DNA from 3 places in the Paenibacillus rhizoplanae genome. Region 1 is predicted to be linked to each of the others. Evidence: predicted binding sites of a transcription regulator. Region 1 holds the regulator's gene; each other region holds the start of a gene.

Region 1 (10,535 bases):
ATGGCTGGGAGGTAGTGCCGGTTAACAATGGTTCATCATCTTTGGATGATTACTGTGCCGACCTAGTCACGGAGATGTGGCGGTCTATTAGGACGGACTTGGAAAGCAATTTGACCAACTTTATTAATGGAGAACCGGGGGTTATGCAGATACCCGATGACGATACTCTAGTCTCGCAGCTGGCTACAAGAAAGTGGCGTATGACCTCAACAGGTAAGATGATCTTGGAGAGCAGGATGATATGAAAAAGCGTGGTCTCGTTCGGAGAATTCATGGTTGAAACACCAGAACATATCATGGTTCCGTCAATTGGCGGCGTGACTATCGGACGGCAATATACATGTGATGCTTCCTAGTATTGGAGCGTCTCCATAAAGCGCAATTGATTACCAAATAATGCTTTATTAACATTTCATCATTTGATAGAATTGAGCAAATGATGATGAATGGAGAATAGGATTATGATAATCAGTATGGCATTTCATAAAGAACTTCAATCTGCGCTTAATTCAAAGTATCTTTCAAGCGAAGATTTTGATATATCAACAAAAAGAGAGCAAAAAGGTGGGTTAAGCGTTACAATTACTTATTTATATAACCCTCAATTTGAGCTATATTTCAAAACTGGAGATCAAATAAACTTAAGTAGAAAACCTGGAGAAATGGCAGAAAGCGAGAATCTTGTCGTTGTTGGAAAAGGTGGAATATTATCGGCTATTAACCAGTGGTTGAACAATATCGAGGATGAAACGAAGGCCGCCCCGATATTAAGAGAATTGGTGGAACATAAAGCCGAGGTAAACCGCCAATTATCAGATTTAGAAAATTCAGTTAAAGATATTGGCCAAGGTGATTTTACTAGAGAAGAAATAGCAAACTTGATTGAGAAATTAAACAAATTTCAAGAAGAATTTGAGGCAAGGTTGGAGGAGGAAATTCAGGACAAACAAAAATTAAGAAATGAACTCAATAATGTTGATAAAGAAATCGAATTTCTCAAGTCACAAATTCAACTGCTCACTAAGGAAAATTGGATTAAATCATTATTAGTAAAATCAATGAATTGGCGTAAGCGTAATCCCAAAACAATGAGTGCATTAGTTGCACTAACTAGAGAGATGTTGCCAGAAGGGGTTAGGGATCACGTTCCTGATGCCATTGTAGATTTAATAGCCCCTACTAATGAAGAATAGTCAATTATACGTAGTAACACCGAATAAAACCAATGATATTATTAATCCATAGAAGTATGAAAGATTACAGAAGGTCAGGAAACTTTTCCTGCCTTCTATTTTTATGCCATGAATAAACAAAAAGCCGCCATAAATATGGGCTTACAGTCCCCCGTGAGCGCGAGGGGGGTATTTTATATTGTGCTGAAGACATACCAAAAAAACAGGCTTCCCAAAAATAGCACAGCAGTCATGCCAAGCAGCACTCCAAGAATGACTTTTTCGGTTCTGTTATATTTCTTCAAATGATCACCCGATGTTCTTAGATTATTCTTCAATGGGAACCGAGGACCGGAAGGCATACCATAGCAGTCCATAAGCTATTAAGAAGTAAAGCAGTACACCCAGTATGGATATGGACAGAAGAATGATGATAACTTTATTTCCATTCATACATTTACCTCCTAAATAAAAAAACTCTCCCGATTTTTAGTGTGGGGGAGAGAGTGAAGATGAAGACGGAGACGGAGCAAAGCCCTTACATCATAATATAAAGGAATTATAACTCCAAATCAAATCATTTTACATACTATTCCATCTCCTATATACTTAACCAGAAGAGAATTCGAGTGGGAGATATGGGAGTGGATGATGAAGAATACATATAAGATTATGCTTTCGCTGATGCTCATCCTGGCGTTGATAGGTCCGGTGGCTGGGGCGGAAGGAGTGGCTGTGCCTGCGGAGACCCGAGAGAGGCTTATGGAGCAATATGGGCTGGATGCACCGGCTCAGCCGGTGTGGGATTGGAGCAGCATGGATATCGGAGGCAGTGGAATTGTAGATGGGATGCTGTTCGTGTGCCGGATGATGATGAATCCACTGGGGGTCATGTTGCAAGAGATGCTGTATATTCTGTAGTTGAGGGGGAAAAGAATGAATTCGCGTTATGATACGCCGAGTCCTGCACGCAGAGTCCGCAGAAGATCGGGCGGTAAATCGTTACTGGTCCTTATCCTTGTTGTTCTGGTTGTGATGGCTGTTACGAATCCGGGGAAGGAAGCATTCAGTGAATATTCTGTAAAGAATCTGGAGAATACGCTTGATCAGGAAATAGGCGACGGAATTACCAAGCTGGTAGCCCAGCCTGTAGTTGAGTCATTGACTGAGAGGGATAACTACATTTTATTCTCTGTATTCAGTGTGCCGGACCTTAAGAAGACCAATTTTTTTAGCGGGGATGGCGGGGCTACTAAGAAATATATTGGATTGTTCAAAATCCTTTTTATCAAGCTGTAAATTTGGTTTACATATTGTTCCATAACCCGGTATAATTAAATAGATTGTTGGCGGAATCTTTATATCATGGTTGTGGAACAAGGAGGAACGAAGTTGAATACGGCTTATAAAGTACTGTCCAGTGATGCTGATCTATTCGCTGCCGCACTGGCACAGGTACAGGTCTACGTCGTTCAGCTGGTTGATGGCAAACCGCATGTGATTGCTGATTATGCCGGACCTGTACAGAAATGGACACCGGAGTACATAGTGCTGGCCGGAATGACTTATAGACGCGATGAATTTGAATTCCGGGTACGATTGAACAAGAAGTGAGCAGATTCGCTGCCCGCTAACCGCTGCTCCTAACATTACTGCCGAATCACACAATCTTCTACGGTATATTCAGCATCTCTTATACTATCCAAGTGTAAAAGAGGTGTTAAGATGACCCAAAGAGAACGCAACAGAATCCGCAGAGCCATTAATGTGCTGCTTACCCAGAGAGCGATCCTGCTGGAGCGGCTTGAAGAAATCAATGAGAATCTGCGCAGTGTGCCTAGAGGTTCGCGGGCCAGAAGAGAGCTATTGGCGGCCAGAGCCTCCATCCGTGAAGCCATTCGCCTGAATACAGCTGCCATTCGCTTGTTACGGAGTGTGCTGCTGTAATCTGTATCCGCCCTGGTGGCTGAGATGATGCGAACAAGACACCCCTTCGGGGGTGTTTTTGTCGTGAGATCCGGGAGCAGCAGGTTGCAGCTGCGGTCTATTCTCTAATCGTAACACGCGTGCCGATAGGTACGGTGGCGGCCAGAGCCAGAACATCTGCGTTATACATACGGATACAGCCGTGAGAGACCATGTGGCCGATGGAGGACGGGTCGTTGGTTCCGTGGATGCCGTAATGCGGCTTGGACAGACCCATCCAAAAGGCACCGAACGGGCCGCCCGGATTGGGCTGCTTGTTAATGATGGTGTACTCGCCTACTGGCGAGACGGTTAACATTTTGCCGATGCCGACAGGGAAGCCTCTGGTGACAACGTCATTATCCAGCAGGTACAGCATACGCTGTGACAGATCGACGATAATTCGATAATTGGGCATACAGATCAGCACTCCTTTAATATCAGGATATGTGCGGAGCCGTACAGCGGTTCACAGAAAAAGTGGCAAAAAAGCCGTATGCGAACAAATGTTTGCATACGGCTTTTTTGCCACTACGCTAAGTGAAATAAACAGAAAACAGGCTGCTTCGCATGGTGCGGAGCAGCCTGTTCTGAAGCGGGGAGTAGATTAGTGGATATCGCGGAATAATCCGATGACCCGTCCCAAAATCGTAACGCGGTTAAGGCGAAGAGGCTCGTACGCCGGATTCTCCGGCTGCAGCCTGATATGATCCCGTTCCTTGTAGAAGGTCTTAACAGTTGCTTCATCTTCTTCGGTCATCGCTACAACAATATCGCCGTTGTCGGCAGTCTGCTGCTGGCGCACGATGACATAATCCCCGTTCATAATTCCGGCATCCACCATACTGTCACCAAGGACAGATAGCATAAATACCTTGTTATCGCCTACATAATGAGCAGGCAATGGGAAGTAATCCTCAATATTCTCTGTAGCTGTAATAGGAACACCAGCTGTAACCTTACCCACTACCGGGATGCGGGTGACGGTCTGGACGAATTGATGCACATTCTCTGAATCTTCCTGCCCGAGTAACTCAATGGCACGCGGTTTCGTAGGGTCGCGCCGGATCAGGCCCTTCTTCTCAAGCCGGTCCAAGTGACCATGCACGGTAGAGCTGGAGGCCAGGCCGACAGCCTCGCCAATCTCGCGGACGGACGGAGGATAACCCTTGCTGCGGACTTCATTACGTATAAATTCCAGGATCGCCAGCTGACGACTAGAAATCTTTGACATCGGAATCAACCCCATATACTATGTTTGGGAAAATTATAACATAGAACTTCCGTTCGTACAAACATAAGTTCTAAAATGAGGAAAATAAGAGAGTGAAAATAAAGAGAACAAACGTTCCGAAAAAACTATTGATCGAAACACATGTTCGTGTTATATTATTTTCGAAAGCAAGAACATGTGTTTGGAGGATGATGATAATGTTAAAGTATAGTACATACAACAGCATCTATAATAATGAGGATATCAAGGTGTCCGCTCCCGGTAATCCAACTGCTCATAATTATGTTAGCAAGATCAAGGATGCGATTCTTCATACTCTCGCTGCGCTCTCATGGTTATTCCGTCAGGTCAGCCTGATGAAGATGGTTCTGGTGCTGATGCTTGTTATTTCGGGATTCACTGTGGTGGGGAATGTTTTTGCCGGTTCGGTCTCTTCCATGAAGCCAGATAAGCGGATCGTAGTCGAACGAGGGGATACCTTATGGAGCCTTGCGTTAAGTAACAAGCCTGAGGACATGAAGACAGCCGTATATATAGAAGGAATAATGAAGACGAATCATTTGGAGAACAGCGTCATTAAGGCCGGAGATATTCTGATTTTACCTTTATACTGAAGGAATGAAGCAGACTAATGATCGACTCAAAGAGCTTTCAGGGGGTAGACCTTGACAAGCTCTTTTTCTCATGGCAAAGTTAAAATGAATTTAGAGGGAGGGAAACGTATTGAATATTGACGAATTGGTCGCACGCATCAATGAACTGGCACGCAAAGCTAAGAACGGCGGCCTGAATGAAGAGGAATTGGCCGAACGTGCCAAGCTCCGTGAGATTTACCTGGGGAATATCCGCAGCAACTTTCGGGCCCAGCTTAATACCATCGAAATTGTGGACAATCCGGAGCATGAAGAAGGCAATAACGGACTTAAGCATTAGCCTGTTGCCTTTTCATAGATAATACAGGATGACTAGGGGGAACTCACATGGCCCGTTCTTGGGAAAGAATGGTTCAACGCAACACAAAGCAAATTAACCAGCAAAGAAAGAAGCAGGGGAAGGATTCCATTTATGCTTCCAGCACTAAGGCTACCGCAAAAAGCATCGATATTTTCAAAGGCCGGAATATTATATTCCCCGTTGTATTGATGCTGCTTGGCATCATGTTCTGGGTGGTCGGCTCGATTGACGAAGCAAAAGGAAGCGGGATTCTGGCCAACTGGCTGGGTGTAGTGCTGTATTTCCTGCTCGCTGCGCTGCTGTTCTTCCGCCGTCCGTTCCTTAAGGTTGAACGTGCGCGTATTTCTACTATTAAATATAACCGCGAACGCTTCCTGCCTGCGGCGGATATTGAGAAGATCACCTTATCGCGCAGTGTAGTTACTATTAAGTATAAGGGCAAGCGCAAGCAGTGGATTTTCTCCAAGCTGATTAACCGTTATGACACCGCTGCAATGGGTGAACGTCTGGAGCAATTCGCCAAGAACAACAACATTGAAGTCGTGCACGAATAGGAAGACAGATCAGGATATAGGGAGTGGGAGAACAAATGCCGATTACCGCCGTACTATTTGACCTTGACGACACACTGCTGTGGGATGACCGTAGCGTGGAAGAAGCCTTCCGCTGCGCTTCTGAGGCTGCCGGAGATTCCGTTGATCCGCAGGAGCTGGAAGCTGCTGTGCGCAGGGAAGCCCGTGCACTCTATGAATCCTATGAGACGTATCCATTCACGAAGCTGATCGGTATTAATCCTTATGAAGCGCTGTGGGCTAACTTCACTGCCGGTGAACAGCCGGAATTCCGTCAACTGGAACAGCTTGCCCCCGTCTACCGTACCGAATCCTGGCGCCGTGGCCTGGCCTCGCTCGGAGTTGAGGATGAAGCGCTGGCTGCCCGGCTGGCCGACAAGTTCGCCGCTGAGCGCCGCAGCCGTCCCTATATCTATGAAGAGACCCTTCAGGTGCTGGACGAGCTGCGTGGTAAGGTGAAGCTGCTGCTGCTGACGAACGGCTGCCCGGCACTTCAGCAGGAGAAGCTGGATGGTGTACCGGAGCTTACTCCGTATTTTGACCATATTGTGATTTCGGGAAGTTTCGGCAAAGGCAAGCCGGACAAAGGAATCTTCGAGCATGCGCTCGGCCTGCTGGATATTGCTCCGGAGCAAGGTGTAATGGTTGGCGATAAGCTTACTACGGATATTCTTGGTGGCTTGTCTGCCGGACTGACCACGGTCTGGATCAACCGTAATGCGAAAGCCTCCGACCCGGAGATTACGCCGGATTACCAGATCAGCCATCTTTCAGAGCTTCTGCCGCTGGTAGACTCCTTATAATTGAAACATCTGTGTTTTTAAAATTGTAAAAGGTCAAAGAGCAACGGTCCTCCCGTCACTGGAGAATTGTTGCTCTTTGTTTTTTTATTTAAAAAGTATTTTCGCACCCCGCTTAAACAACGGTCCGTTCGCGGAGCGTCCACCCTAGTGCTCACAATCAAGGATATGACTATTCTCATGTTAAGGAGTGAATCATGCAGCTTCTTTAAGGCAAATTGAATAAAATGTGTATAATAAGAAGAGTAGCGATCTGACTTTCATTGTAATATAGAATTGATATGTTCCATGGATGAAGAAGAATCTACCTATGAACCGGGAGGACTTCAGATGATGAAGCCAAGGATACGCAGGGGACTTATATGCATAGTGATGGGGATGACGCTTGCCGGATGCTCGGGGAATAAGGAAGATGAGATGCAGATGCAGATGCATGCTGCGGCTAACTCCTCCATGTCACCGATTAAGGTGGAGCTGAGCTGGACCCCGGAGCAAGTAAACGCAGGTACGGCAGTTAGCTTCAAGGCTGTGGTGACACAGGACGGTGAACCGGTAGATGATGCTAGAGAAGTAATGTTTGAGGTCAACGAGGCAGCGGATAAGACCCAGAAGGTTGAAATCAAGGGTGAAAGTGCTGGAGAAGGGGCTTATGTCGGGGAGCACACCTTTGAAGAGGCGGGCGAATTCAGTGTCACTTCACATGTGACTGCCCGGACGCAGCATTCCATGCCGAGTAAGAAACTTGTGGTAGCGCCGTAATAGAATTGAAATCAATGGAAATACAAATAAAGCAGGGTGGAAAGGAAGGCTTTCCGAAATCCCTTTATTCTGCTAAAATTACTCTAATGTTTCACTGGGGGGATGGAAAGTGGCCAAATACACACTTGCTGAGAGCTTGCAGCAGCGCATATTGATACTGGATGGAGCTATGGGTACCATGATTCAACAGGTGCCGCTCACCGGCGAGGATTTCGGCGGGGATGACCTGGATGGCTGTAATGAAATGCTGGTGCTGACCCGGCCGGAGGTTATACAGGATATTCATGAGAAATACCTGGAGGCCGGTGCGGATCTGATTGAGACGAACACCTTCGGTGCCACTTCAGTGGTGCTTGCCGAATATGATATACAGGATCGTGCCCGGGAGATTAACCTTGCGGCCGCCAGACTTGCACGTAATGCCGCAGATAAATATGATACACCGCAGCGCCCGCGTTATGTAGTTGGAGCTATGGGACCGACCACGAAAACGCTCTCTGTCACCGGAGGAGTCACGTTCAAGGACCTTGTAGACAGCTATGAAGAACAGGCGGTTGCCCTGATCGACGGCAAGGTGGACGCGCTGCTGCTGGAGACATCCCAGGATACTCTGAACGTGAAGGCTGGAAGCATTGGTATCCGTAACGCCTTCGAGAAGAGCGGAATTACGCTGCCGGTGATGATCTCGGGGACCATTGAACCTATGGGAACCACGCTGGCTGGACAGAATATCGAAGCCTTCTATATTTCACTGGAGCATCTGAAGCCAGTGTCCATCGGATTGAACTGTGCTACAGGACCGGAGTTCATGCGTGATCACATCCGCTCGCTGTCCGCGATCTCTTCTGCAGCCGTCAGCTGCTACCCGAATGCGGGTCTGCCGGATGAGAACGGGAATTATCATGAGTCCCCGGATTCCCTGGCCCGTAAGCTGGGCGGCTTCGCCGAGAAGGGCTGGCTGAACATTGCCGGCGGCTGCTGCGGAACCACACCGGATCATATACGTGCGATGGCTGAAGTTATGGCGGCCTACCCGCCGCGCAAGCTTGATGGCCAGCATCCCCCGGCCTTGTCGGGGATCGAGCCGGTGTACGTGGAGAGTGAGAACCGTCCATACATGGTCGGTGAACGGACCAATGTTCTTGGTTCCCGGAAGTTCAAACGTCTAATCGTTGAGGGAAAATATGAGGAAGCTTCGGAGATTGCCCGTGCCCAGGTGAAGAGTGGCGCACAGGTTATTGATGTCTGCGTCCAGGACCCGGACCGGGATGAGACGGAAGACATTATGCGGTTCCTGGAGCTGGTCGTGAAGAAGGTCAAGGTGCCGTTAATGATCGATACGACGGACCCGAAGGTTATTGATTTGGCCTTGCAGTATTGTCAGGGCAAAGCGATCATTAACTCCATTAACCTTGAAGATGGTGAAGAGAAGTTCGAGCTTGTCACGCCACTGATTCATAAATACGGGGCAGCGATTGTAGTAGGTACCATCGATGAGACCGGCCAGGCCATCTTGGCTAAAGACAAGCTGGAGGTGGCCAGACGTTCCTACGATTTGCTGGTCAACAAATATGGTCTGGCTCCCGAGGATCTGATCTTCGATACCCTTGTGTTCCCTGTAGGAACCGGGGATGAGCAGTATATCGGCTCCGCCAAGGAGACGATTGACGGTATTCGTCTGATCAAGGAGGCTATGCCCGCTGTTCACACCATTCTCGGCATCAGCAATGTCTCCTTCGGTCTGCCGGAAGCCGGCCGCGAGGTTCTGAACTCGGTATTCCTGTACGAGTGCACCAAGGCGGGGCTGGATTATGCCATTGTGAACACGGAGAAGGTGGAGCGGTATGCATCGATCTCTGAAGAAGAGCGGAAGCTCGCTGAAGAGCTGATCTATAATACAAATGACGATACCTTGTCTGCGTTTGTGGCGGCTTTTCGCGGCAAGAAGATAGAGAAGAAGGAGAAAATCTCCAATCTCTCCTTGGAGGAGCGCCTTGCTTCCTATGTGGTAGAAGGCACTAAGGAGGGTCTGATCCCGGATCTGGATGAAGCGCTGAAGACATCGGCTCCGCTGGAGATCATTAATGGTCCGCTGATGGCGGGGATGTCTGAGGTCGGGCGGCTGTTCAATAACAATGAATTAATTGTGGCCGAGGTGCTGCAGAGCGCGGAGGTTATGAAGGCCTCTGTGAATCATCTGGAACAGTTCATGCAGAAGGATGAGACCTCTGTTAAAGGGAGAATTATGCTTGCAACTGTCAAGGGTGATGTGCATGATATCGGCAAAAACCTGGTCGAGATTATTCTCTCCAACAACGGTTATGAGATCGTCAATCTGGGGATCAAGGTTCCGCCAGAGAATATTATTGAAGCCTTCCGCAAGGAAAAAGCTGACGCCATCGGCTTATCCGGTCTGTTGGTAAAGTCGGCCCAGCAGATGGTGCTGACTGCGCAGGATCTGCGCGCCGCCGGTATTGATGTGCCGATTATGGTGGGTGGTGCGGCATTGACCCGCAAATTCACCAAGACCCGAATCCGTCCGGAATATGACGGGCTCGTCTTATATGCCAAGGATGCCATGGATGGTCTGGATATTGCCAACCGGCTGATGAACCCGCTGGAGCGGGTGAAGATTGAGGAGGAGGTCCGCGAGGAGGCTGAGGCTGCCGTAGCTGTCGCTCCGCAAGCGCCCCTTCCCGAGCTTACGCGGGCAGTCCGCTCCAAGATCTCGGGGGATGCCCCAGTGTTCATCCCACCCGATGTGGAGCGTCATGTCCTGCGGGGTTATCCGCTGGGACATGTGATTCCTTATGTGAATATGCAGATGTTGCTCGGCCATCATCTTGGTCTGCGCGGTTCTGTAGAGGCGCAACTGGCAGCGCGGGATCCGCGTACCGTAGAATTGAAAGAGACCGTGGACGATATTCTGCATCAGGCGATGCTCGAGGGCACGATCGTGCCGCATGCGATGTACCAGTTCTTCCCGGCCCAGTCACGCGGCAATGACATTCTGATCTATGATCCGCAGGATCAGGCAAAGGTGCTGCATACCTTCACCTTCCCGCGCCAGAATGTGGAG
Region 2 (10,535 bases), on a different contig from region 1:
CACCTCTGGCTCACCTCCGGTTATACGGCTTAGTGCGGCTGCACTCTGCTGGGCAGTAGGCCGTCTGCCTGCCTTCAGGTCCTGGATGCTAAGGCCGAAGCTCATCTGCAGATGAGCGTAATCCTTGAAGGAGGTCCAGTCCCCTCCCCATTCGAACCCCAGCTTCTTCCCCTCCTGCACCACCTCTTGCCAGTCTGCCACCTTGTCGCCATCCCCGTCACGGGTCATATCCCAAGACACATTCCTGCCATCCGGCAGGAGTAGCGCAAAGTCTATTGCCAGTCCGTAATTATGGTAGCTGTCCCCTCCCCGGGCGTTCGTTACAATGTCGCCCTTCTTGGTTCTCCCTTGAGCATATAGCTCATTCTGCTGCGCTATCGTGCGCATGCCCTGCGTAATGAGGATCTGCACCCCCCGGTTATAGCTCCGTCTAATCAGCTCGTTCGCCCCGGTCAGTACGGCCGGATGCAGCTTCGCCAGCCTTACGCCCGACTTCAGCTTGACCTGCTCCAAAGTAAGCATCTACTCACCCCCTGGTATAGTATATGCCCGCTTTGGCAGGGCGGCTTACGCCGATGACCATTTTTTTCACAAAATGAAGCTGTGTAGCACCTTATCTCCCCGGATGAACTGTGCGCCTACAGGCCAGAATAAGAATGCAGACCGCAAGTCAGGTCATTCTAACGGAAAGGGGGATTGAACATGGAGATACACAGCGACAGCTACAGAATAGCCCCGCTTAGCGACCAGGAGGATGTCGTGGAGGTGATCCGTCAGGCGGAATCGCAAATTGCCCGAATGACCGGGAACCCGGAAGTGACGCTGATTGCCTATGAGAAGACGGACCCGTCCAGGAACGGGAGTAACTAAGGACGCTGCTTACAGGCAGAGCCTTCATCCCTCAGACAATATAAGCCTCCACAATGTCATCTACAAGCAGCCACTTCCATTCCTCCGCCCACTGCAGCTTAATCTCACGCGAGTGGGTGTGAATGGAGGTCACGAACCCGCTCAGCTTCCTCTGCTCCAGAGGATCATACAGCACTAGCGTTACCCGCACATGACTCCTTAGCGATAAGGCCAGCGTATGCTCAATCTCCTCCAGCTTCTGCTCGTCCAGAACCGGCTTCAGGCTATGCCAGGTCTCCCGTTCGTCCCTACTGATCCCGCCCTTATGCTCCGTCAACATGATTCGGCTGCTCTCCCGCAGACCGCCCTCTTCAAGCTTTTTGCCCATTGCAATTCCCCCACTCCGTGTGTGTATACCCCGACTGCATCATCTTGCTGCCTATGTACCGAACGTATGTTTGTATTATATCCGCGATCTCTCTTGTTAGGCAAGCAGAAATTAATGTCAGTCTAAGGACGCATAGGAGGGCTTAAGCTGATTAAATAAAGGTTGGACAAATAATTCAATCGTCAGCAAAAAGACGCCTACAGTAATGCTGTACAGCGTCTTCATCTGAATCCTTTTGCCTATAGCAAGTCTTGTCACTGCTTATTTCACTGACGTAGTCCCTGCGCTTCCAGTACCCGGTTCCTGCTTGACATCTGTGCCTGCATCTGACACGGTGCCTGTCACGGCTTGCTCCGGATCAATCAGTCCGGCGGCTTCTCGGGCTTCATTCAGCTTGGAGATGCCGTAGAGCATCGCTACGTCCGCCTGCTGATTCATCGCGTCGAATTCCTCGGCGGTCACATCGGGCGATACTGCGCTCTTGGAAGCCTTCTCCTTGATCTGATAGGCACTCTGGAATGCGATCACCGAATCTCTGAGCAGCTTCTGGATCGTATCCGGCAGGCCACCCGCAATCTTGATATCGCTCACATGCTCTGCAAGCTGAGATGCGGTATCCTGGAAGCTGTCCACAGCCTTCTGGAATTCTTTGTCTGTCGCTTGTCCGGTGGAATAAGAGGTTAGCGTGGTGTTGAAGTTCTCTAGCGAGGATTTGCCCATTTCGTCGAATTTCGACATTTCATTGTAAAAGTTCTGCACCGTCTCCTGTACCTCTTCCGGGGACGCCGGTTCAGCACTGTTATTGCCGCAAGCACTGAGTATCATGACGGCCACTAGCAGTCCTGCAAGTAAAGCTTGTCTCATAGTTAATATCCCTCCACTTAACAGAATAATATCGATTTTTGTTAAGTGCAAATGAAATTAATGTAAAATTCGGCGTAATGAAACATATGTCAGCGGTTAAGCGTATTCACAGGGGGAAAGGGCGGTCAAGAACCCGTTGATGACTGGCAATTCCTGTTATACTATAATGAATTTATCCGTTCAAGGAGAGGAAGATCTACTTATGACTTATTGCACAGCATGTGGTGCGGAATACAAGCAAGGTGCCAAATTCTGCGGGGAATGCGGGGCAGGTACAGAAGAGGCCGGTTCTCCGGCAGCAGCACGGCGTCCGGCGGCTGGCCATAGCTCCGGTCCCGAAAAAGAATTATGGCAGGGCAAGCCTGCCGGCATCTCCGACCGTCTCAAGGGGCTGATCGGGCTGAATACCACCAAGTATACGATTACGTCCCAGCGGATTATGGTGAAGAGCGGACTGATCGGCAAGGATGTCGAAGAAATCGAGCTGCTGCGGGTCAATGATTTCTCCGTCACCCAGTCGGTGTTGCAGCGTATGCTGGGCATCGGGACGCTGATCATTTTGTCGGATGATGCTTCATCTCCACAGCTCCCCTTCTATAGAATCCGTAAGGTTCAGTCTGTCAAGGATATCCTGCGCCAAGCCGTGCGTGACGAGAAAATCGCCAACAACATCAGCTACCGCGAGCAGATCTGACGCTTCGTTGCACTTGTTAGGGAAGAAATAGGGCTCCTGCCGGAATTACGCCTTTGGCCTGGCTGGGGCTCTCCCACATCAGTACCGCCCGCGCATCCCCCTGGTTCTCATAGTACTCCACCTTCAGCTCATGCAGCTTCCCGGCAATCAGACTCACTGTGCCTTGCCGCTCCTGCCCGCTCTGCTTGATCCAGCTGTCAATAATCAGCTTCCCGTCGATCCATACCCGGATTCCGTCATCTGAATACGAATAGATGGTGTAGGTCTCGCTGTAGGCAGCACTTATTTTGCCGCTCCAGCGTACGGAGAACAGATCTGCGTGAACAGCCGGATCAGGCGCCGCCTGCCTCCAGGCGAAGTTAATATTGGCATCTGTCCGGGTGAGGGCAGGCGTACCGCTAAGCGTAATATTGTTATAGTACTGTCCATAGAGGCCCGGCTTGGGGAGTACCCCTCCTGAAGAAGCATACGCTGCAGCCTTGGCCGCATAATCATCTCTGGAGAATACGGCACTATTCCTCATAAAAGCCTGAATCACTGCATCCTTATTGCGCTCGTACAGCATCTTGCCCCAGGTCATCTGGTAGCTCCATTTGTTCTGCGTGCCTGCCAGCACAGCTGGCGGAGGAAGCTCCCCGTTCTCGCCGATGGCGATCAGCTTGCCGCGCCCCAGGTCCCAGAGCGTATCATGATGGCCCCCCTTGTAATCCCCCTCGAAAATATCCGCCGCCAGCACATCCACTCGGCCGCTGCCCGGATAATACTTCGCCGGCTCCTGACTCCACTGGTTCTTGGCATTCGGACTCCATACCCACAGCAGATTGTGCAGCTTATGATAGACGGTGTACCGCTCGAACATGATCTCCCAGAGGGTCACGAAGGCGGACTTCTGCCCCCACCAGAACCAGCCGCCGTTCATCTCATGGTACGGTCTCCAGAGTACGGGGACACCGGCGTCATTGAGCTTTTTCAGGAAAACAGCTACCTTATCCAGCTCGGCAATCATTGCCGTATACTCTGGCGTTCCCGGTGTGATGTACTTGCTGAAATTAGCTTCGCTGAGGCTCATGGAGACATTCGTCCAAGCCGGAGCCGTTCCCGGCAGGTTAGCATGATAGGTCATCGCTACGATGCCCCCGGCCTTGTGCCAGCGGATCGCACTGTCCGTTACTCCCTGCCGCTGACTGCTGATGAGCTTCTCCGTCTGATTGCCGATCGGCCCCATCTCATAACCGTGTAGTCCGGCATAGCTTCCAGCCGTATTCTTCAGCTTGTTGTTGATATCATCCGGGCTCTCCAGGTAATCATGCTGACCGCTGATCATTCCCTGGCCCTGCAGCCAGTACAGCGTCTCCAGCAGCTTCCGTGCGGGCGCCCCCAGCTCCGCGTCAGCGGGAGACATCTGTATTTTGCGAAAAGCCGCTTGCCACTGCACATCACCAATCAGCCGTGAGGCCGAATCCAGCAGGTCCCTGAGGTTACGCTGTTCCACATTTTCCACCATCCTTTTCCTTGTGTTTGTACATATTATGACGAATCGTGGAACTTCAGCACGGCAAATGCACAGAATTCGGACTGTCACAATCCGGTATTCTTACGCTATACTATTCTGGGCACAGGCATTATACCCATACCCACTTACAAAGGAGCAGATATGAAAGCCAAAAAGTCCATCATCAGTCTCATTATTATTGCCCTGATCAGTCTGTCCGCCTACCTGCTGGAGGAGAACGGGCAATGGCTGCCGCAGACCCCTTCTGGTCATACTTCAGAGGTCGTGAAGCTGAAGTTCCCGGCAGACCGCTACCCGGAGACCGCAAAGCACATCCAGAAGGCCATCCGCAAGGGAGAGTCAGCCGTCTGCACCATCAACCGCAAGGAAGCGGAGGAGAACCGCAAGGCGTCTCTGAAGGGAGTCCCCACCAAGAAAGGCTATGACCGGGACGAATGGCCCATGGCCATGTGTGCAGAAGGCGGAGCCGGGGCACATATTGAGTACATAACACCCAGTGATAACCGCGGAGCGGGAAGCTGGGTCGGCAATCAGCTGGAGGCGTTCGCAGACGGTACGCGTGTGGAGTTTATTTTCAAATAAGCCGGCATGTGGGGGATGTTGTTCAATTTCACTGCGATAAAGCGTAGAATGAAATGGGATAATATAACTTAGATGGAGAGCCGGAAGTGTTCTATATCTGTTATCGGGGCAAACGGCTGTACGGCCCAATGTCCGAAGCTGAAGCCTTACAGGAATGGTTCGCGCTTGCAGGAACAATCAAGGAGCTCTATATCATTGAAACCGATTCAGCTACAGGCAGAATCAAACGCCAGATCGGGCCAACGGTCCGTGCTCATAAGAAGAAAAAGAAATAGCCCTATCCGGCACAGGCCGGACAGGGCTACACTAGCTATAGGCTGTTTCTAGAACAAACAGGCTTTTGTGATGATAACCAGCAGAATGAACAGTACCAGAATTGCACCTGTCGAAGTCCAAGGGCTTGCTACCGGAAGGATTGGAGGTCCCTGATTCACTCCACCTACGTTATTTCCACAACCGCAACCATACTCTGCTCCCATAATTAATTCCTCCTCTTGAATATTGAATACAGCACAGAATATGTGGAAATCCGCTCTGTTGCATGGGCCAATCGGCAAAGATATACCATTCACCTAACGGACAGGCGTCTAGGGGTCGATATAAAGTATGAAGCATGCTTCAAAACAAATGGAGGGAGGAATACCGGATGGATATTGCTGCACTATCCGTAGTGATGAGCCAGTCATCCTTACAGCAGGCCGCAGGGCTGCAGGTGATGAGCCTTGCCAAAGAGCAGGCGCAGAGCAGTGCCCAGGATATGGTTCAGATGCTGAGTCAGGCCACGCACCCCACCTTGGGAAAAACACTTGATATTCGGGCGTAATTCCTTTATGCTTACATACATAGGAACACCCGTTCCATATTTCAGCCGGTGAAGAGTGCGCGCTGAACTGCTGCTTAGCCCTTACGGGCTTTTCTTTTGGCCAATAACACGAACATACGATCTTATATATGAGGTGATTGATTATGCAAGGCTATTATCAGATGACCGCATTGGAGAAATGGACAGAGGATCTATACCAGCGTATTGGTGTCAGCAAGCCGTCCGACATTTCCATTGATTACATAGCGAAGCGGCTCAATATCTGGGTACACTATCTCGATGTCCGCAGCAAGGCGATTGAGGCTACAGCCGGAATGTACAGCATGTTCATAGACAACCGTCTCCCTCCCGAGCTGCAGCGGCTGGAATTCCTACACGAGCTGTGTCATCTGCTGCGGCATGCCGGCAAGTCCACGCTTATGCCCGGAGTGTTCACGCAGGCGCAGAGAGATGAATCCGACCGGTTCATTCTGTATGCCTCCATGCCCTATGTCATGATCTCCGCCAATACGCTGCCCGAACTCCGTGAAGATGCCATTGCCGAGCTGGCTGTAGCATTTCAGGTGCCAATCCCCCTCGCGCTCCAGCGGATCGACCAGATCCAGCGGCGTATTTTCCAGGGGCAATTAATGGCTGTTATGGAACGTAACGAAGACAGAAATATAATCCACAGACATATTCGCTAAGCGCTGCGGGGATAATACAGACTATAGATCAGAACAAGAGATTCTACTGTAAAGGGGAGCAAGATCAACGTGGAAGCCCTGAAAGTCATTCAATTATTGCTGACTCATCCTGAATACAGCGTGGATGCCGTTCATCCTGAAATTCCGGATTTTGTGGGTATCGAGACGATTGAAGTGGACCACGTAACCCAGACCTTCTCCATCCTGCTCCAAGAGCCTAAGGAATACGGCTGAGAGCAGGATTCTACAGTATAACAATTACATAGAACAGCCCCGCTAACACGAACCGGTACAGCGCGAACCATTCCAGGCGCAGCCGCTTAATCAGCTTGATGAATGTTACTACTGCAATCATGGCTACGAGGAAGGACGTCACGAACCCGATCAGCATCAGGGTCAGCGTATCTGAACTGAGTAGATCCCTGCTGTCATAGAGGTCCAGGAGGCTTGCTCCGAACATCACCGGCACGGAGATCAGGAAGGTGAAGTCCGCAGCGGCTTTCTGGCTGGTCCCCAGCAGCAGACCGCCTGAGATCGTCGAACCGGATCTTGAGAACCCGGGCCACAGCGCCAGACACTGGAACAGCCCGATGCCGAAGGCTTGGGTATAATTAAGACCGTCTACCGTCTCTGACGTTACGGATCGCCTGCTGCGTGCAGCGAAGATCATCAATAGGCCACCGGCGATCAGACCAATGAGGACCGGCTTAGGGCCGAATAGTTGGCTCTTGATCGTGTCTTTGAAGAGCAGATACACCACCAGTGCCGGAACCATAGCCAGGATCATATGGATGGCATTCAGTCCCTTGCTCTTGGAGAAATCCAGCTTCAGCATATTTATCCCGATGTTCACATACCTTTTCCAATACAGCAGCAATACGGCCATTACCGCACCCAGCTGGATTACGATTTTGAAGGTAACCGCAGCCTCCCCCTCGAACTCCAGCAAATCCCCTGCCAGGATAAGGTGCCCGGTAGACGAGACCGGCAAGAATTCAGTCAACCCTTCAATAATCCCTAATATAATTGCTTTGATAGCTTCTGTCACTGGTGAATAGCCCCTTTCGGAAGTGAATCAATATATTTCCAGTATAAGAGGCGGGAAGGAAATTCCCCATCGAATGAGCTAACAATATGGATGTTGATGTGACATAAGTGTCACGTGGGGCTGGAATCTCTATAGTTAGTGGTTTGGGGGACGTTCTTGTGATTTACGTGATAACCATGATAACCCCCACTCTATGATCAGGCCGAAGGCTAACCAGGAGACAAAATGAATCCCATACAGAATGTACTGGAATGTTTGCTCATTCTCCATAGAATAATGCAGTGTTGTTAGTTCAGGGTTAAAGATTAGGAGCAATGGACTGGTCAGGAACAGCAATAAGTTCTTGTCGTCTTCTCCTGACAGATTATAGAGACAGACCAGCAAAGACAGCACGGGTAGCCAGAAGCTTAGTTTTTTGAATATCGCCTTCATGGAAGACCTCCTCACTGACAAAATCATACTATCTACTTCCATAAATGTGCAACTTCATGCAATGGGCTTTCGTAAATGGATAAAGGAGCTGGTAAAAATGGTTGTTATTTTCGCTGTTCTTTTCATACTGCTTGCGATCCTGAATATCTTCTTCCCGGCCATGGGCTGGCATATGCGTTACGGCTGGATGGTAAAAGGCGACTCCGGCCCCAGTGAAGCCTACCTCATAATGAGCAGAATCACCAGTGTGATCGTTCTTATTATCTTTTTCTTGTTCTTTTTGCCTTCGATGTTTGGTTAGGGGGATAGCAACAATTATTGAGCATTTGCGAACGCTATAAAATAAACCCGCCGGGCTTAATGCCAGACGGGTTTATTATTTGCAAGTGTTTGAGAACGGCTTATAAAAGGCCCTTTTAAAGACATAAGAAATCATCCTAAGGTGCTTAATTAAATTTCTCAACTAATCATGTTCACAATTCCCCATTCCCACTGTTAACTGGTAAAAGCCCGTCAACCAATTAAGGTTGACGGGCTTTTGAGAATAGCACAGAGTTCTCTATACTATATTCCAAATAACAATGACTCATTTAACCCATGAGATCTTCCTGAAATTAACGAATCCTCTTGGTCTACAAAATAAAACTGTTGAATGTCTAGTTCATATTTGATTTCATTAAGGACACTCTTTATACCAGGAACCCACAACAAGGTATCTTGGCGTATGTAATTCAAAACCAATTCGTAACTGTGCTCAAACTTCTCAATATTTAGGCTATCATCCTTTTTCAGTACTGTGCGTACCTTTTCTGCTAATTCCATGTAATCAGCATCAATATGCTCTTGTCTACTAATAGCTACTGGTTTTAATTTTGACCATGCGTAGGCTCCACCCGCTACCACTTCTTCCGACCCTTCTACATATTCAATGCATGAATCATCATTAATAAAATCATTAATCCGTTCCTCTAAATCTTTAAAAGCTTGAACGAGCGTTATTATTTTTTTCATAAAGAACTCTCCTAACAAATAGTCCGTTTAATTTTCTCAGTTAGCTATTACACTCTGTTACTTTTGCGAATTCAGTATATCGCATTTTGAAACTTAAATACAATTAAGAAAAGTTCACTAAATTCACATCATTATCACTGACAATCGGTTTGAAAAAAAGGTCAGGTTGGTATTGTATAAGTAAGACTTGTGAAGGAGTTGCCTTTGCATGAAACCAATTGAGATTCGCTCTATTTTAGAAACAGTTAATCCTTTACGTTTTCACTTAATTAGTGGTGAAAATTACTCCGGAACATTTACTAAAGACGAACGAACCGGGCGCTGGATATCTTAATTAATTTTGGTGTATATCCTTCCACGATGCCCCCATCAAGCCTTCATTATCTTCTCTTTTAGTTTATAATTTATGCTAAGATTAGAACATACGAGTTTTTTTGTATGTTCTAATCTTATTTTTTAGAGGAGATATAATGAAACATAAAAGAATAAGCTTACTTGTTCTGGTTGTAGGTATGCTCTTTGTAGGATTTCTGGCTATACGTTATTTCGGGTGGACAAACAATCCTGAAGAAGCATCTATGCCTGAACCAAATATTGAAGTTCAAACGAAGATAGTGGAAGGCGTAACTTTTGCCTTACGAAATGCCAATTATGCTGAAAATGAAATTAAGGTTGGTTACGAGGTAAATGGAATTGCTATTATCAAGGATTATAATATAATCTGCAAATTCTATAATAATGGGAAAGATATAACAGATTCAAATACATCTGGCGGGGGATTAGTAAGTTTAGGCGATAAGCATTATTACCTGACAGGCATAGAGAAAGTTAGCAATGATGCTCTGCCCGATCTGCTAAGCTTAACGGTCGAGATAACGGCGGTACCTTCTGATTCCCGATTAAACCATATTACTGCATCATTTGACTTGTCCTTAAATAAAGAAAAGAATTAAATTCACAGTGTATGAGTGTTCACACTGCATTGAGGAGTAAATATTCTTAGAAATTAACCCCAGGAGATCATCCTGGGGTTTGTTCTGTAGCTTTGTTCATTTGGATACTTTAGCTCGCTGGCGGAATTGCCTGTCCGGAAGTTGCCGGATATAATGACCGTATTCTAACAAAGGAAAAAGGATACCTCCGGGCGTTAGTTACCTGCTGGAACAGGCCGCGCCTTCCATTTCGCGGCTGCCCCGGAAAATGCTAATACTGAGCACTAGCCATATAAGCACGAAATGCGCTGTCCATCATCATAACTTCGGGCCTTGCGGCTAGCGCGTGGTTTCCCAGAAGTACATCTCTTGTAAAACGGATGTTGAGCATGATTCGAAACATCAAGGCAATAAGCCATGCCGGCAGTTTGCCGATGATCTTCATTTTGGCTGGAGTGAGGGAAATGCCGGCCTGCTCCACCATTCGACCATTACGCTTCATGTCCATGGCAACGCCTCGAAGCACACGTCTGCTTTTAGCCGTCCTTAAATCGACGAGCCCGTCCGCTGTATAAAAGTGCTTCATCGAAATGACTGTAGTTGCATGCGAAACATGGAACGCCTGAATATTATCGGCAATTTCGTAGGGAAGGTGGGCTGCCTCTAGTAATTGTGCAAGCCTCATGATCCGGTCTGTTTTCTCGCCGTTGATT
Region 3 (10,535 bases), on a different contig from region 1:
TCATCCGCAGTCATACTGCCCCAGCTGCGGCCTTGCTCCTGCAGCCGCTTTGCCATTTCACTGAGGGCCGCATGGAAGAGCTGCCCGATATCCGGGGCCTGGAGCTTGTAGAGCTGGCGCTCCTTCAGCCTCAGACCATAGGAAGCGAAATGGGAGAAGGAGCAGGCGACAAACCGCTCCATCCGGGACACGCTGCCGCGCAGCGTGGAGCCGCCATACAGCCGCAGACTGGTCTCCTTCTTCAGCCGGATGCCTTCATTGCGGTAGAACAGCGAGCCGAGCAGCCGCTCCAGCTTCAGCTTCATGGACAGATCCGCATGGCGGTATTCCGCTGCCTGTTCATCCGCAGACTTGTCTGCGCCCTGCTCCGCCGCAAACCAGTTATAGACCTCCCACCACATGCCGGGTATCTCTGCCCCTTGACGCCACTGGCGGAGCTGAAGCAACAGCATGCGGAGCGTCTGCTCAGGATGGCCGATGAAGTCCATATGGACAGCATCGTCATCATTGCCGCTCTGCGGGAAGCCGGAGACGAATTGTTCATCCAACATATGCGGGAACATTCCCTGCAGCTGGCGGATGACCTCCGAAGGCAGCAGCGCCTTCCCCTCATCGTCAGCTATAGCATAGCTGATCCACAGCTTCCTGCTGGCCGTCGTAAGCGCATTATAGATCAGGAAGCGTTCATCCAGCAGCTTCCGGGAGGAGCCCGGCGCAAGCTCCATACCGGACTTCTCCAGCAGGAGGCGTTCCCCTTCGGAAAGAATGCCGTCTTCCTTGAACTGCGCCGGAACCACTCCTTCGTTGAAACCGAGCAGGAAGGCGTACTTCACCCCCGACACCCGGGTACGGTCCATCGTACCTACCAGCACCTGGTCAAGTGCGGGCGGGACGAGCCCCATCTTAAGCTCCGCCAGCCCGGTCTCCAGCACCCCGGCGAACAGGCTGAATTCTATCCGTTCCTTGCCCATCATCTCGGCAATCTGGTCCAGCAGACCCAGAACAGCGCCCCAGAGCTGGCTATGCTCCCGGGCGGCTTCCGGACGTCCCTGCTTCAGAGACTCCGCTCCCATCCCTTCAAGTTTGCGTGCCGCTTCCGTATCCTCCAGCAGCAGATATACCGCCTTGCACAGTTCCAGGCCACTGCGGCTGGCTTTGATTCTCTGCTCAAATGCCTGCAGCGGTTCCGCAACCGCCTTCCGGCAGGCCTCCATTCTTGCCAGCATTGCTTCATCTACAGCTTCACTGCCCTCCAGCGAGAGGCGCGGAATGCCCTTCCAGGAGCGCCCATTCGTCCAGCGGGAGCCGTGAATGCCGCAGGCCAGCACGTAATTCTCCAGCTCATCCATATGGGCGCGGGTAATGCTTCTGTCCAGCGGCAGCAGCAGCTCGGTCTTCACGCAGCGGAACACATCTTCATAACGCCAGCGGCGGCGGACGACATCCAGGGCGGAGCGGATGAATTCCACCAGCGGATGATGCAGCTCACTGAGCTTCTGGTCCAGGAAGAACGGAACGCCGAAGTCCTGAAATAACGGGGCAATCAGCGGCTCATAATCGGCCATATTGCGCATGAATACCGCCATTTCCCCATATTTGGCTCCCGATTCTCTGGCCAGGGCCTGCATCTCGCGCAGCACGCCCTCCACCTCGGTGCGGCGTGAAGCCGCAGCCCGGATGCTGATGGCTTCCTTCACCTGTTCAGCCGGCCCTGCCCAGGAATGCCGGCGCTGTAATCCGCGCTCCAGATGCGCTAGTACGGGAGCGTCCTTGAACCTTGGCAGGACGGGCGGAGCCAGCAGCTCATCCCACACGCTAAGCCCCATCTCCTCTGCTAATCCCCGCAGCTTAATGTAAGTAACCGCCGCCGGATGGAACAGCTCCAGCTCATGCGGGGCAAGGCCCGGCGGATAGATCCGGTCCAGTGTGAGCGCAATGGTCATTTTGTCCGCGTACTGCATCAGCTCACGCAAGACGATGAATTCCTGGTTGCTGAAGCCGTGGAACCCATCCACCCAGATCTCGGCGCCGCGGATATAGGCAGAGTCCGCGATATGCTCAGCCAGTTCGGCCAGCCTGTCCTCTTCATCTATATAGAGCTGTGACATCTCCTGGTCCAGCTCGCTGAAGACGAGATGCAGATCATCCAGCTTCCCGGCCAGAATAGGGCTGCCCAGCGTGGCATCCCGCATTCTGCCGATCTGCTCCTCCAGGTCTCCGGCTCCAAGACAGCAGCGCTTAAGCTCCGTGTGCAGACTGCTGAGCCGCTCCACAAATCCCGGCCGGTCCGAGGAAGCGCCGAACAGCTTCAGCTCCTCCTTGCGCTTGCTGATAATCTTGTAGATCAGCATTTTCTTGCCTTCTTCACTGATAGGCAGACTCGCGCTGCCGCCGGTCTCCTGCTTCACTCGGTAAGCAAGACGCGAGAAGCTGAGCGTCTGGGCGCGCAGACTTCCCTTCACGCCGCCCGCCGCCAGTAGTCCCCGTTCTGCTCCGAACGATCCCTGCTCAGGAACAAGTATAATGATCGGGGGCCCCAGCGGCTCTGCCTTCAGCCTGGAGGATACCCGCTCCCATATTGTAGTCGTCTTGCCGCTGCCCGAGCGGCCGATAATGAAGTTAACCGTCATTTCAGCAGACTCCTTCCGTTGAACCCTGGCACCCTATGCGACACCAGAATCTATGAAACTTCTCGTCTCAATAGTATAGCATACCTCCAACACACGCTCCAGAACGTACGTTTGCCATTGTTTGCAAATACACCAAGTGGAAACAGCTGTGCCGTCCTTTTAAAGGACGGTACCGTTTCGGCGAGAAATAGAAGGATAATGTATAGTGTGAAACATATACATTATATTTAAATAAAAGACTCTCCCGGAGCCGTGGAAACGGCGGACGGAAAAGTCTGAATAAACTCATGTGAATTACAACTAAACAGCTAATAGGTTAGGCATTAGATGTTTTAGTTGTACAAAATGCAATAAAGCACAAGACCCTTATTACTTCCGCTCCGTCCAGCCCAGGGTGTCCGGGCCGATTACAATTGTGCCGATCGCATCTCCGTATATATAGGACAGCTCGACCCGCCGCCGCTCCGCATCCACCACGCAGGTGCTCACGTGCAGCGGACCGCTGCCGTCTGCCGCATCGCCGGGCAGGCACAGCGTCAGAATTCCAGCCTTTCCGGCCCAAGCCGCCCGGCCCTCTACTACCGGAATCTCCGATTTGGAGCCGTAGACCTCAGATACCCAGCCCTGCTCCTTACTCACCGTGAACTGTTCATCCTTCAGGCCGCTGGTCATCCAGCTCATATTCAGCTTCACTGTAGAGCCGGGATAGACCACGGTTGCTGTAGTCCGTGCGGCTCTGGCTGCAACTTCGGGTTCTCCGGCTTCGCTCACGGCCTCTCCAGCCTCTCCGGCTTCGGAAGACAGCTCCAGCACCGCCTCCGGGTGCAGATGGAACCGCTGCTCCAGCTCATGCGCTCCATCCCCCTCCAGCCAGTCGGCAATCAGCAGCAGCGGCACCTCCACGCCCAGCAGCACCCAGCGCCGGTGCAGCACCGGACCGGGGAGACGGGTATAGCCGTCATGCGCGGCATCAACGAAGTGGTAACGGCTGTTGCTCTCCCAGCGGAAGGTGCAGGCCTTAGCCACAGGCTCGCCCCATTGCTGGGTGTAGATATAAGGCGTCTGATCCAACCCGTCTACGGTAATGGTGTTGTGCGCGCGGGTACTTTTGAAATAACGGCGCCATTCCCCTTCCTCGTAGGTGTACCTCCCGGTATCGGTGAAGAGCAATTGCCCGTTCCACATCCACTCCAGATTCAGCGCATCGGCATGACCGTGCGCTCCGCCCATCTCTGCGGCATCGAAGAACAGATACTGCTGCGGGTCCCGCATCACATAATACCCGGTCTGCACAAAAGCCACGCTGGTCGCCGAAGGCGCAGACTCCGCCTGAAGCTGCACACACCGCTCATACGCCTCGGCTCCCAGCAGCCAGAGGCATTCTGCATTGCCCGTGCCGCGTCCAACCAGCGCATCATCCTTCAGAATAGCCCCCAGCAGCGTCAGCCGCTGCCGGCCGCTGCTGATCCAGTCGGAATCGCCGATCCCGGTGGACTGGTGATCCGGGCGGACCAGCGCTTCGGTGAACGCGGCCATCTTGCGTAGCTGCCCGCCGTACCAGGCGGAGAACGGGTGGCCGGATAACGCGCCCAGCAGATAAGGCGTCCCGAACATCTCAATGGCCGCATCATGGTAATGGGTGGTCAGCTCAATCTGAATCCCTTCCGGCCCCACCTGATGAAGCAGACACAGCTCCAGGCGCTCCCCGGCCAGCTGCCGCCAATACGGGGCGCGCGGATGCTCGTGATGGAAGACAGCAATCATGTAGAGGCCCTGCATATGCATAATCGCATGATTGATCTCCGTGCTGCCGAGGTAGCGGGTCAGAAATTCGGCATGCTCCGCAAGCCCCTCCAGCAACTCGTTGCGGAACCCCTCGCCCAACAGCAGACTGTCCTCCATATATTTATAAGCAGAGATCCAGGACTGCACACGCAGGCCGGTCTCCAGCAGACGCCATGGACCTAGCTTCTGGAAAAAGACCGCTTCCTCATACGACGGGATCACAGGAACCGGATTCTGCTCGCGCCAGCTGCGGAAATGCTGCATAAAGGCCGTAACGTATTCCGGCTTGCCGTTCATCAGATAGGCCTTGCCCAGATCCAGCATATGCCAGTGGCGGTTGATGCCCCAGGTGAATTCGGGGTCGTTCGTAGGATTATGCAGCCAGTCCGCCACCGGCTTGCCCAGCGGAATCCAGCGGCTCAGATCACCGGTATAAGGAATAATGAATTCATTGTTCACGGCATGATCGGCAATCTGGACCGAGTTCTGCGCCTCGATGGGGAAATGACGAACATAATAAGCGGCAGCGCTGCGCAGCTCAGATACATTCAGATAATAATCCTTCATTCCTGCTTCTCCAGGAAGTCCTCACGGAACGGATTGAACACATCCAGAATCACGGAATCCTCCAGCGCTTTCACACCATGCGGAATATTGTAGCCGGCATAGAAGCTGTCGCCCGCTTTCAGAATACGCGTCTCCTCCCCGACCTTGACCTCAAAGCTGCCCTTCACAATATAGCTGATCTGCTCATGCGCATCATGGGAATGAACCTCCCCGATGCCGCCTTTGGCGAAGGTGACCTCCACCATCATCATCGAGCCCCCCTTTGCAAGCAGGGTACGGGAACTGCTCTCATTCAGAACCGTCTTTGCGGCTTCGCTATTCTCTATAATCATTTCGGATCTGCTCCTCTCTATAAAATATCCCCACAAAGTGGGGCTTTAGCTTCGATGATGACTCAGGTACTTTGCGGGGGGCCCCAAGACAAGGCGGCCGAATCCATCATGCATCGGCCGCCCGCCTGAACCTTACCTCTTATTCTTCGGTGGATAATTTACCCTGAAGCTTCGATGCGTCAAAGCTTGGATCGGCCACAATATTTGTTGCGCCGGAAGCTCTCGCTTTTTCCAAAGATGCATTGTACCGGGTGTCCAGATCCTTGATAATACTGTCCACATCTCCACCGGTGAAGACGAAGACTGAGAACGCATCGCTCCATTTGCTGCCTTCCAGTGATCCTTCTGTAATGGTCAGCGGGTTCGCCGGATAAATGGCGTCATAACGCTTCGGCAGGAAGCCTTCAATGCCGGGAATGCTTGGTTTTTTGCCGGAGCTGATGACCGTCTTGATCAGGGAGATACCATAGCCTTTTTCATAATATTCGCTCTGCAGGCTGTCGCTGTACACATACTCCATGAACTTCCACGCTGCTTCCTTGTGCGTGCTGTCTGCGCTGATGCCGATGTAGGAGCCGCCGATGATCTGCGATGCGCCCTTGATCGTTCCGTCCGTAGTCGGTACAGCAACAGCAGCCCAATTAGCGGTGGTCGGGAACTGGTCTTTGTAGACGCCGGGCTCTGCGGAGTGGTTAATGTACATGCCGATTTTGCCTTGAGCGAACTGCGCACGCAGCGGATCGATATCCAGGCTCTCTACGCCCGGCAGCATGCTGCCATCTTCATTCATCTGACGCAGGGCCAGCGCAATATCCTTGTACATGCTGAAGTCGAATTGGCCGGTCTTGTAATTGTAGCCGTCAATGCCGGTAGTGTTGCTCGCGCCTGCTACGGTATTGGAGGCACGCCAGAAGCCGCTTGAGCTCTTGAACGGGCTGGCGAAGCCGTATACGCCGTCCTTTTTGCCGGTTTCGGTAATCTTTTTGGCGGCTGCAACCATCTCGTCCAGTGTTTTCGGAGGATTCTCAATGCCCGCTTGCTTGAAGATATCTTTATTATAGATCAGTCTCCAGATCTGTCCGGTGTTGGGCAGGGTATAGGTCTTGCCGTCCACGGTATTCTTGTTCTCCAGCAGGCTATCCTTGAAGGTCTCCTTCATCTCGCTGCTCATATAGTCATTGATCGGGGCCATGTAACCTTTTTTGTAATAGGTCTGGAAGTCGTTGATCTGAAGCACATCAGGAGCCTGCTTACTGGCAAAAGCGATATCTACCGCCTGCGGATAATTGTCCCCCATCACGGTCATTTCCACTTCGATGTTATCCTTGTTCGTCTTGTTGAACTCATCAATCTTGGATTTCATGAAATCGGCATCGTGACGGTCGGGTGTCCAGTAGATGATTTTGGTTTTGCCGCCGCTTGCTGCTCCGTTGTCGCCTTTGGCGTCCGCCGGTTTGCTGTTACTTGCCGCGGGCTCCTTATTGCTGTCGGCAGCGCAGCCGGCCAGACTAAGTGCCAGCACTGTACTCATTGTTGCAACAACCCATTTTTTATCCATCGTTATGCCCCCTTGTGCTTGTCCTGACAGCCTGCAATCGGCTATCTGTTAACGTAATCATAATGGTTCCGCTTTCAGTGGGGTGAGGGACATTCTAACTTTGTAAGGGGGAAAAAATGCTTGTCCCTGTTCCTTCAGCTCCTGCTTATTTCAGGTATTTCTGCCGGAATGCTGTGGGCGTCAGCCCGCAATATTTTTTGAACAGGCCGCTGAAATAAGGGCGGTCCTCATAGCCGAGCATCAGGGAAATCTCCTGCACCTGTGCCCCGGCAATCAGCAGCTCCTTCGCCCGCTCCATCCGCAGCTTGGTAATATACTGGATCAGTGTCATGCCAGTCTCCTTCTTGAAGGCGCCTGCGAAATAGCTCGGACTCAAATGGACGGCCTGTGCGCAGCTGTTCAGGGTCAGATTCTCCTCCAGATGCAGCCGGATATATTCTCTGGCCCGGTTAATGGACTGTGTTACATCGCGGAACTGCTTACTATCGACGAATTCACAGCCCATGCTGGCGAAGTGATTGATATAGCTTTTCCAGCCGCCAAAGGTTAAAGAACGGTTCTCCTCCAGCGCCGTCAGGTCAGCCTCCAGCTGTATGCGCTCCTCCTCCGTGATTTCATCACAGAACGCCCGGTACATGGCGAAGGTCAGCCCGGACAACAGACGGACCATCGACAGCGGGTCAGGATATCTGCCGGAGAGGGTCCACTGCCGGAAGATATCGCCGATGATCTCATGACAGCCTTCTTCATTGCCGGATTTGAGCGCGTACAGCAGCTCCTTCACCTTCTCCTCAGGATAGTCCGGGGCTGCGCGGTTCTCCGGGTCCAGCTCTGTGAAGCGGAAGATACAATTCCCCTCACTGTAAAAGCGGTAGGCCAGCGCTTTGGCCGCATGCACGAAGGAGGCCCGGATCTCACGCGGTCCCCGTGCCGCTGTGCCAAGGCCGATCGAAACGGTATTCTTACTGTATTTCTCCACATTCTCACGGCATAGCTCCAGCAGCTCCACCGTATCCATGGCCTCGGGCGGATTAAAGACCGCGGCCAGCCGCTGTCTGCTCTCGCGCAGTACAACGCCGCGCGTGTGCATTTTCAGCGTCTCGTCCAGGATGTTCTTGATCGCAAAGGGAATGATTTCACTGTCATCCAGATGCAGGGTGTACCCGTATTCGGTATAACAGTCCAGCTCAATGGCCATCACCAGCAGATTGCCGGCATCCAGGTCGATGCCCAGCTCCTGCCAGCGGCTGTCACTCATGCTGACAGTTGTCTCTTGGCGCAGCAGAGCGGTGAGATAATCCTGGCGCAGCTGCGAATGGCTGGCTATCATCTTCTGCTCCATTTGCTGTATCTGCTCTGCTCTGGCCCGCTCTTCTTCAATAGTCTGCTTCACCTTCAGCACAGCGTCCACAATCTCCGGCTGGGTGAACGGCTTCAGCAAATAGTCGGAGGCGCCCAGCTTGATCGCCTCCTGCGCATAGCTGAAATCCGAATACCCGCTGATGAATATAAATTTGGCCCGCAGCTTCGCTTCGCCTGCCCGTTTCATCAGCCCAAGACCGCTGAGCTTTGGCATACGGATATCGCTGATTACGATGTCGGGGTCCTTCTCCAGCAGTAGCTCCCAGCCCTGCTCACCGTTACCGGCGGTCCCCGCCACCTCGATTCCATGATCCGCCCACGGGATCGTTGAAGCAATTCCTTTGACGACAGTCTGAATATCATCCATTACGCACAGGGTCAACGGGTTCATGGCAGCCTCCTAGAGGATCGGTATCGTGACGGTTACAGTTGTGGCAATATCGGGAATGCTGCTGAAGGCAATCGATGCAGATTCACCGTAGTGCAGGCTGAGCCTGCTGCGCAGGTTGGACAAGGCATATCCCCTGCGCTCCGCTTCGGTGCCATTCACCGCATTCGCAAGCTGAGCGGCATCCATGCCGCAGCCGTTGTCCGTGACCCGCAGGATCATGAATCCGGCAGCGCGGTAGATGCGGATCTCAATCCTGCCCAGCTCCGCTTTGTCGCGGAAGCCGTGCAGGATTGAATTTTCCACCAGTGGCTGAAGCAGAATCTTCAACATCCGGACGGACAGATAAGCGTCATCCTCCACCTCAATCGTATAGGTGAACAGATTCTCATAACACTTCTGCTGGAGCTGCAAATACTGCCGGACATGCTGGACCTCCTGCTGGAGGGTCGTAATATCATTCCCGTTGTTCAGCCCCAGGCGGAACAGGAGCGACAAGGCCACGATCATCTCGCTGACATCGCTTTTCTCGCCATTCTCGCTTTTCCAGAAGATCGTATTCAGCGTATTGTATAAGAAATGAGGGTCCACCTGCGCCTGTAACGCCTTGACCTCCGACTTGCGCTTCTCCTGCTCCGAGGTCCGCACCTCCTGAATCAGAACCTGAATCTGGTCCAGCATCCGGTTAAACTTATGGCCGACGGCGCTGACCTCATCCTCATAGCGGCTCTGAAACCGCACATCCAGATCGTTATACTCTACCTCTACCATCAGACGCTGCAGCTTGTTGAGCGGCTTCAGCAGTGCAGAGGCGAGCAGGTTGGACAAGGCCAGCGCCACCAGGGTACAGATCAGCATAATCCAGAAGATCAGCCAGCGGATCTGGTTCAGCGGTTTCAGCAGGTCTGCTTTGGACTGAATGCTGACCATAACCCAGTCCTCATTCATCGACAGCGTGCTGTAATTGACGAGCAGCTCCTCGCCTTTGGCATTGATATAGTTGAAATCGCCTGCCGCCCCTGCATTGGACCGGCTGACGAAATTCTGCTCTGTATTGAAATCGTAAGTCTGCGTCTCCGGCCGGATGACCATCGACCCATCCTTTTGCAGCAAAAAGAGCTGAACCTGATTATTCATCAGATCCTGCTCCAGGATAGACCTCATCGCCCCCTCCTTCATGTTCACAACCATATAGACGTCCGGAAAATTATGATTGTCAATCACCGTAGGCTTCAGCAGCAGCGAGAGCACCCGGCCCTTCGATTGGAAGAGCTCGCTCTGATGCGCCCCCAGCCACAGGGTATTCCAGCCCGGCCGCTCCAGATAACTCCCGTATTTCTCCATGAAGTTGGTCTTCCGGTCGGGGAAATCTTTAGTGGAGTAAAAATCGCCAATGGGCGTACTGAGATAGGTCGCATCGATCAGCGGCTCCACCAGCTTAAGCTGGTCAAAGGAGGTCTGCAGCAGCGACAGATTCTGATAATAATGAGAGGAATTACGGCTACTGACATCCTTCATCGCCTGGCCGAAGCTCTCACCCAGCATAAGAGAATAGGAAGAGACCACGATATGCCGGAGATGCTCGTCCATCACCTGAACCGATTTGTTCAAGATGCCTTGCTTCAGCTCAAGCGCACTGCCCTGGATGCTGCGCGCCGCAAAAAGATACGAGCCGACTCCGGTTACACTGATGCAGAGAATGGCGAGGAAGATGTACAGCACCTGAATTCTTTTCTTCAAAGACTGCTTGTAGAAACCGAGTTTCATCCGTGAACCACTCCTTGCAACCCATTGTAACAACAGTGCGGGCGGAACACTACTCTTTCCGGGACTACCCTTTGACGGCGCCGAGCGTTACCTGCATGAAGGATTTGTTGGCGAACACATAGACCACCAGCAGCGGCAAAATGGAC

The links. The regulator LexA, encoded in region 1, represses DNA repair genes until DNA is damaged. The targets are predictions, from matches to a motif close to CGAACATATGTTCG.
Region 2: the regulator LexA is predicted to act here: its motif matches at 5,823-5,836, upstream of ACFSX3_RS19360 (ImmA/IrrE family metallo-endopeptidase).
Region 3: the regulator LexA is predicted to act here: its motif matches at 2,731-2,744, upstream of addB (helicase-exonuclease AddAB subunit AddB).

What each region holds. Positions count from the first base shown of each region.
Region 1 covers NZ_JBHUKY010000054.1:204,258-214,792, reverse strand. The annotation lists gene ACFSX3_RS24595 (hypothetical protein) at 1-245, shown strand, start outside; gene ACFSX3_RS24590 (hypothetical protein) at 462-1,193, shown strand; gene ACFSX3_RS24585 (hypothetical protein) at 1,500-1,625, opposite strand; gene ACFSX3_RS24580 (hypothetical protein) at 1,821-2,093, shown strand; gene ACFSX3_RS24575 (DUF4359 domain-containing protein) at 2,109-2,471, shown strand; gene ACFSX3_RS24570 (hypothetical protein) at 2,565-2,786, shown strand; gene ACFSX3_RS24565 (hypothetical protein) at 2,898-3,119, shown strand; gene ACFSX3_RS24560 (L,D-transpeptidase) at 3,217-3,555, opposite strand; gene lexA (transcriptional repressor LexA) at 3,745-4,371, opposite strand; gene ACFSX3_RS24550 (LysM peptidoglycan-binding domain-containing protein) at 4,569-4,985, shown strand; gene ACFSX3_RS24545 (DUF896 domain-containing protein) at 5,095-5,304, shown strand; gene ACFSX3_RS24540 (hypothetical protein) at 5,352-5,879, shown strand; gene ACFSX3_RS24535 (HAD family hydrolase) at 5,915-6,700, shown strand; gene ACFSX3_RS24530 (FixH family protein) at 7,028-7,456, shown strand; gene metH (methionine synthase) at 7,626-10,535, shown strand, end outside.
Region 2 covers NZ_JBHUKY010000033.1:109,373-119,907, forward strand. The annotation lists gene ACFSX3_RS19310 (M15 family metallopeptidase) at 1-522, opposite strand, end outside; gene ACFSX3_RS19315 (hypothetical protein) at 703-870, shown strand; gene ACFSX3_RS19320 (YolD-like family protein) at 902-1,237, opposite strand; gene ACFSX3_RS19325 (hypothetical protein) at 1,499-2,101, opposite strand; gene ACFSX3_RS19330 (PH domain-containing protein) at 2,304-2,795, shown strand; gene ACFSX3_RS19335 (glycosyl hydrolase) at 2,812-4,287, opposite strand; gene ACFSX3_RS19340 (NucA/NucB deoxyribonuclease domain-containing protein) at 4,450-4,890, shown strand; gene ACFSX3_RS19345 (hypothetical protein) at 4,977-5,165, shown strand; gene ACFSX3_RS19350 (YjcZ family sporulation protein) at 5,214-5,369, opposite strand; gene ACFSX3_RS19355 (YjfB family protein) at 5,537-5,713, shown strand; gene ACFSX3_RS19360 (ImmA/IrrE family metallo-endopeptidase) at 5,857-6,399, shown strand; gene ACFSX3_RS19365 (hypothetical protein) at 6,469-6,633, shown strand; gene ACFSX3_RS19370 (undecaprenyl-diphosphate phosphatase) at 6,644-7,447, opposite strand; gene ACFSX3_RS19375 (hypothetical protein) at 7,583-7,879, opposite strand; gene ACFSX3_RS19380 (DUF6199 family natural product biosynthesis protein) at 7,977-8,180, shown strand; gene ACFSX3_RS19385 (hypothetical protein) at 8,444-8,890, opposite strand; gene ACFSX3_RS19390 (hypothetical protein) at 9,099-9,224, shown strand; gene ACFSX3_RS19395 (hypothetical protein) at 9,361-9,843, shown strand; gene ACFSX3_RS19400 (ketopantoate reductase family protein) at 10,094-10,535, opposite strand, start outside.
Region 3 covers NZ_JBHUKY010000033.1:291,886-302,420, forward strand. The annotation lists gene addB (helicase-exonuclease AddAB subunit AddB) at 1-2,630, opposite strand, end outside; gene ACFSX3_RS20190 (alginate lyase family protein) at 3,000-4,982, opposite strand; gene ACFSX3_RS20195 (cupin domain-containing protein) at 4,979-5,314, opposite strand; gene ACFSX3_RS20200 (ABC transporter substrate-binding protein) at 5,454-6,872, opposite strand; gene ACFSX3_RS20205 (helix-turn-helix domain-containing protein) at 7,018-8,625, opposite strand; gene ACFSX3_RS20210 (sensor histidine kinase) at 8,635-10,389, opposite strand; gene ACFSX3_RS20215 (carbohydrate ABC transporter permease) at 10,454-10,535, opposite strand, start outside.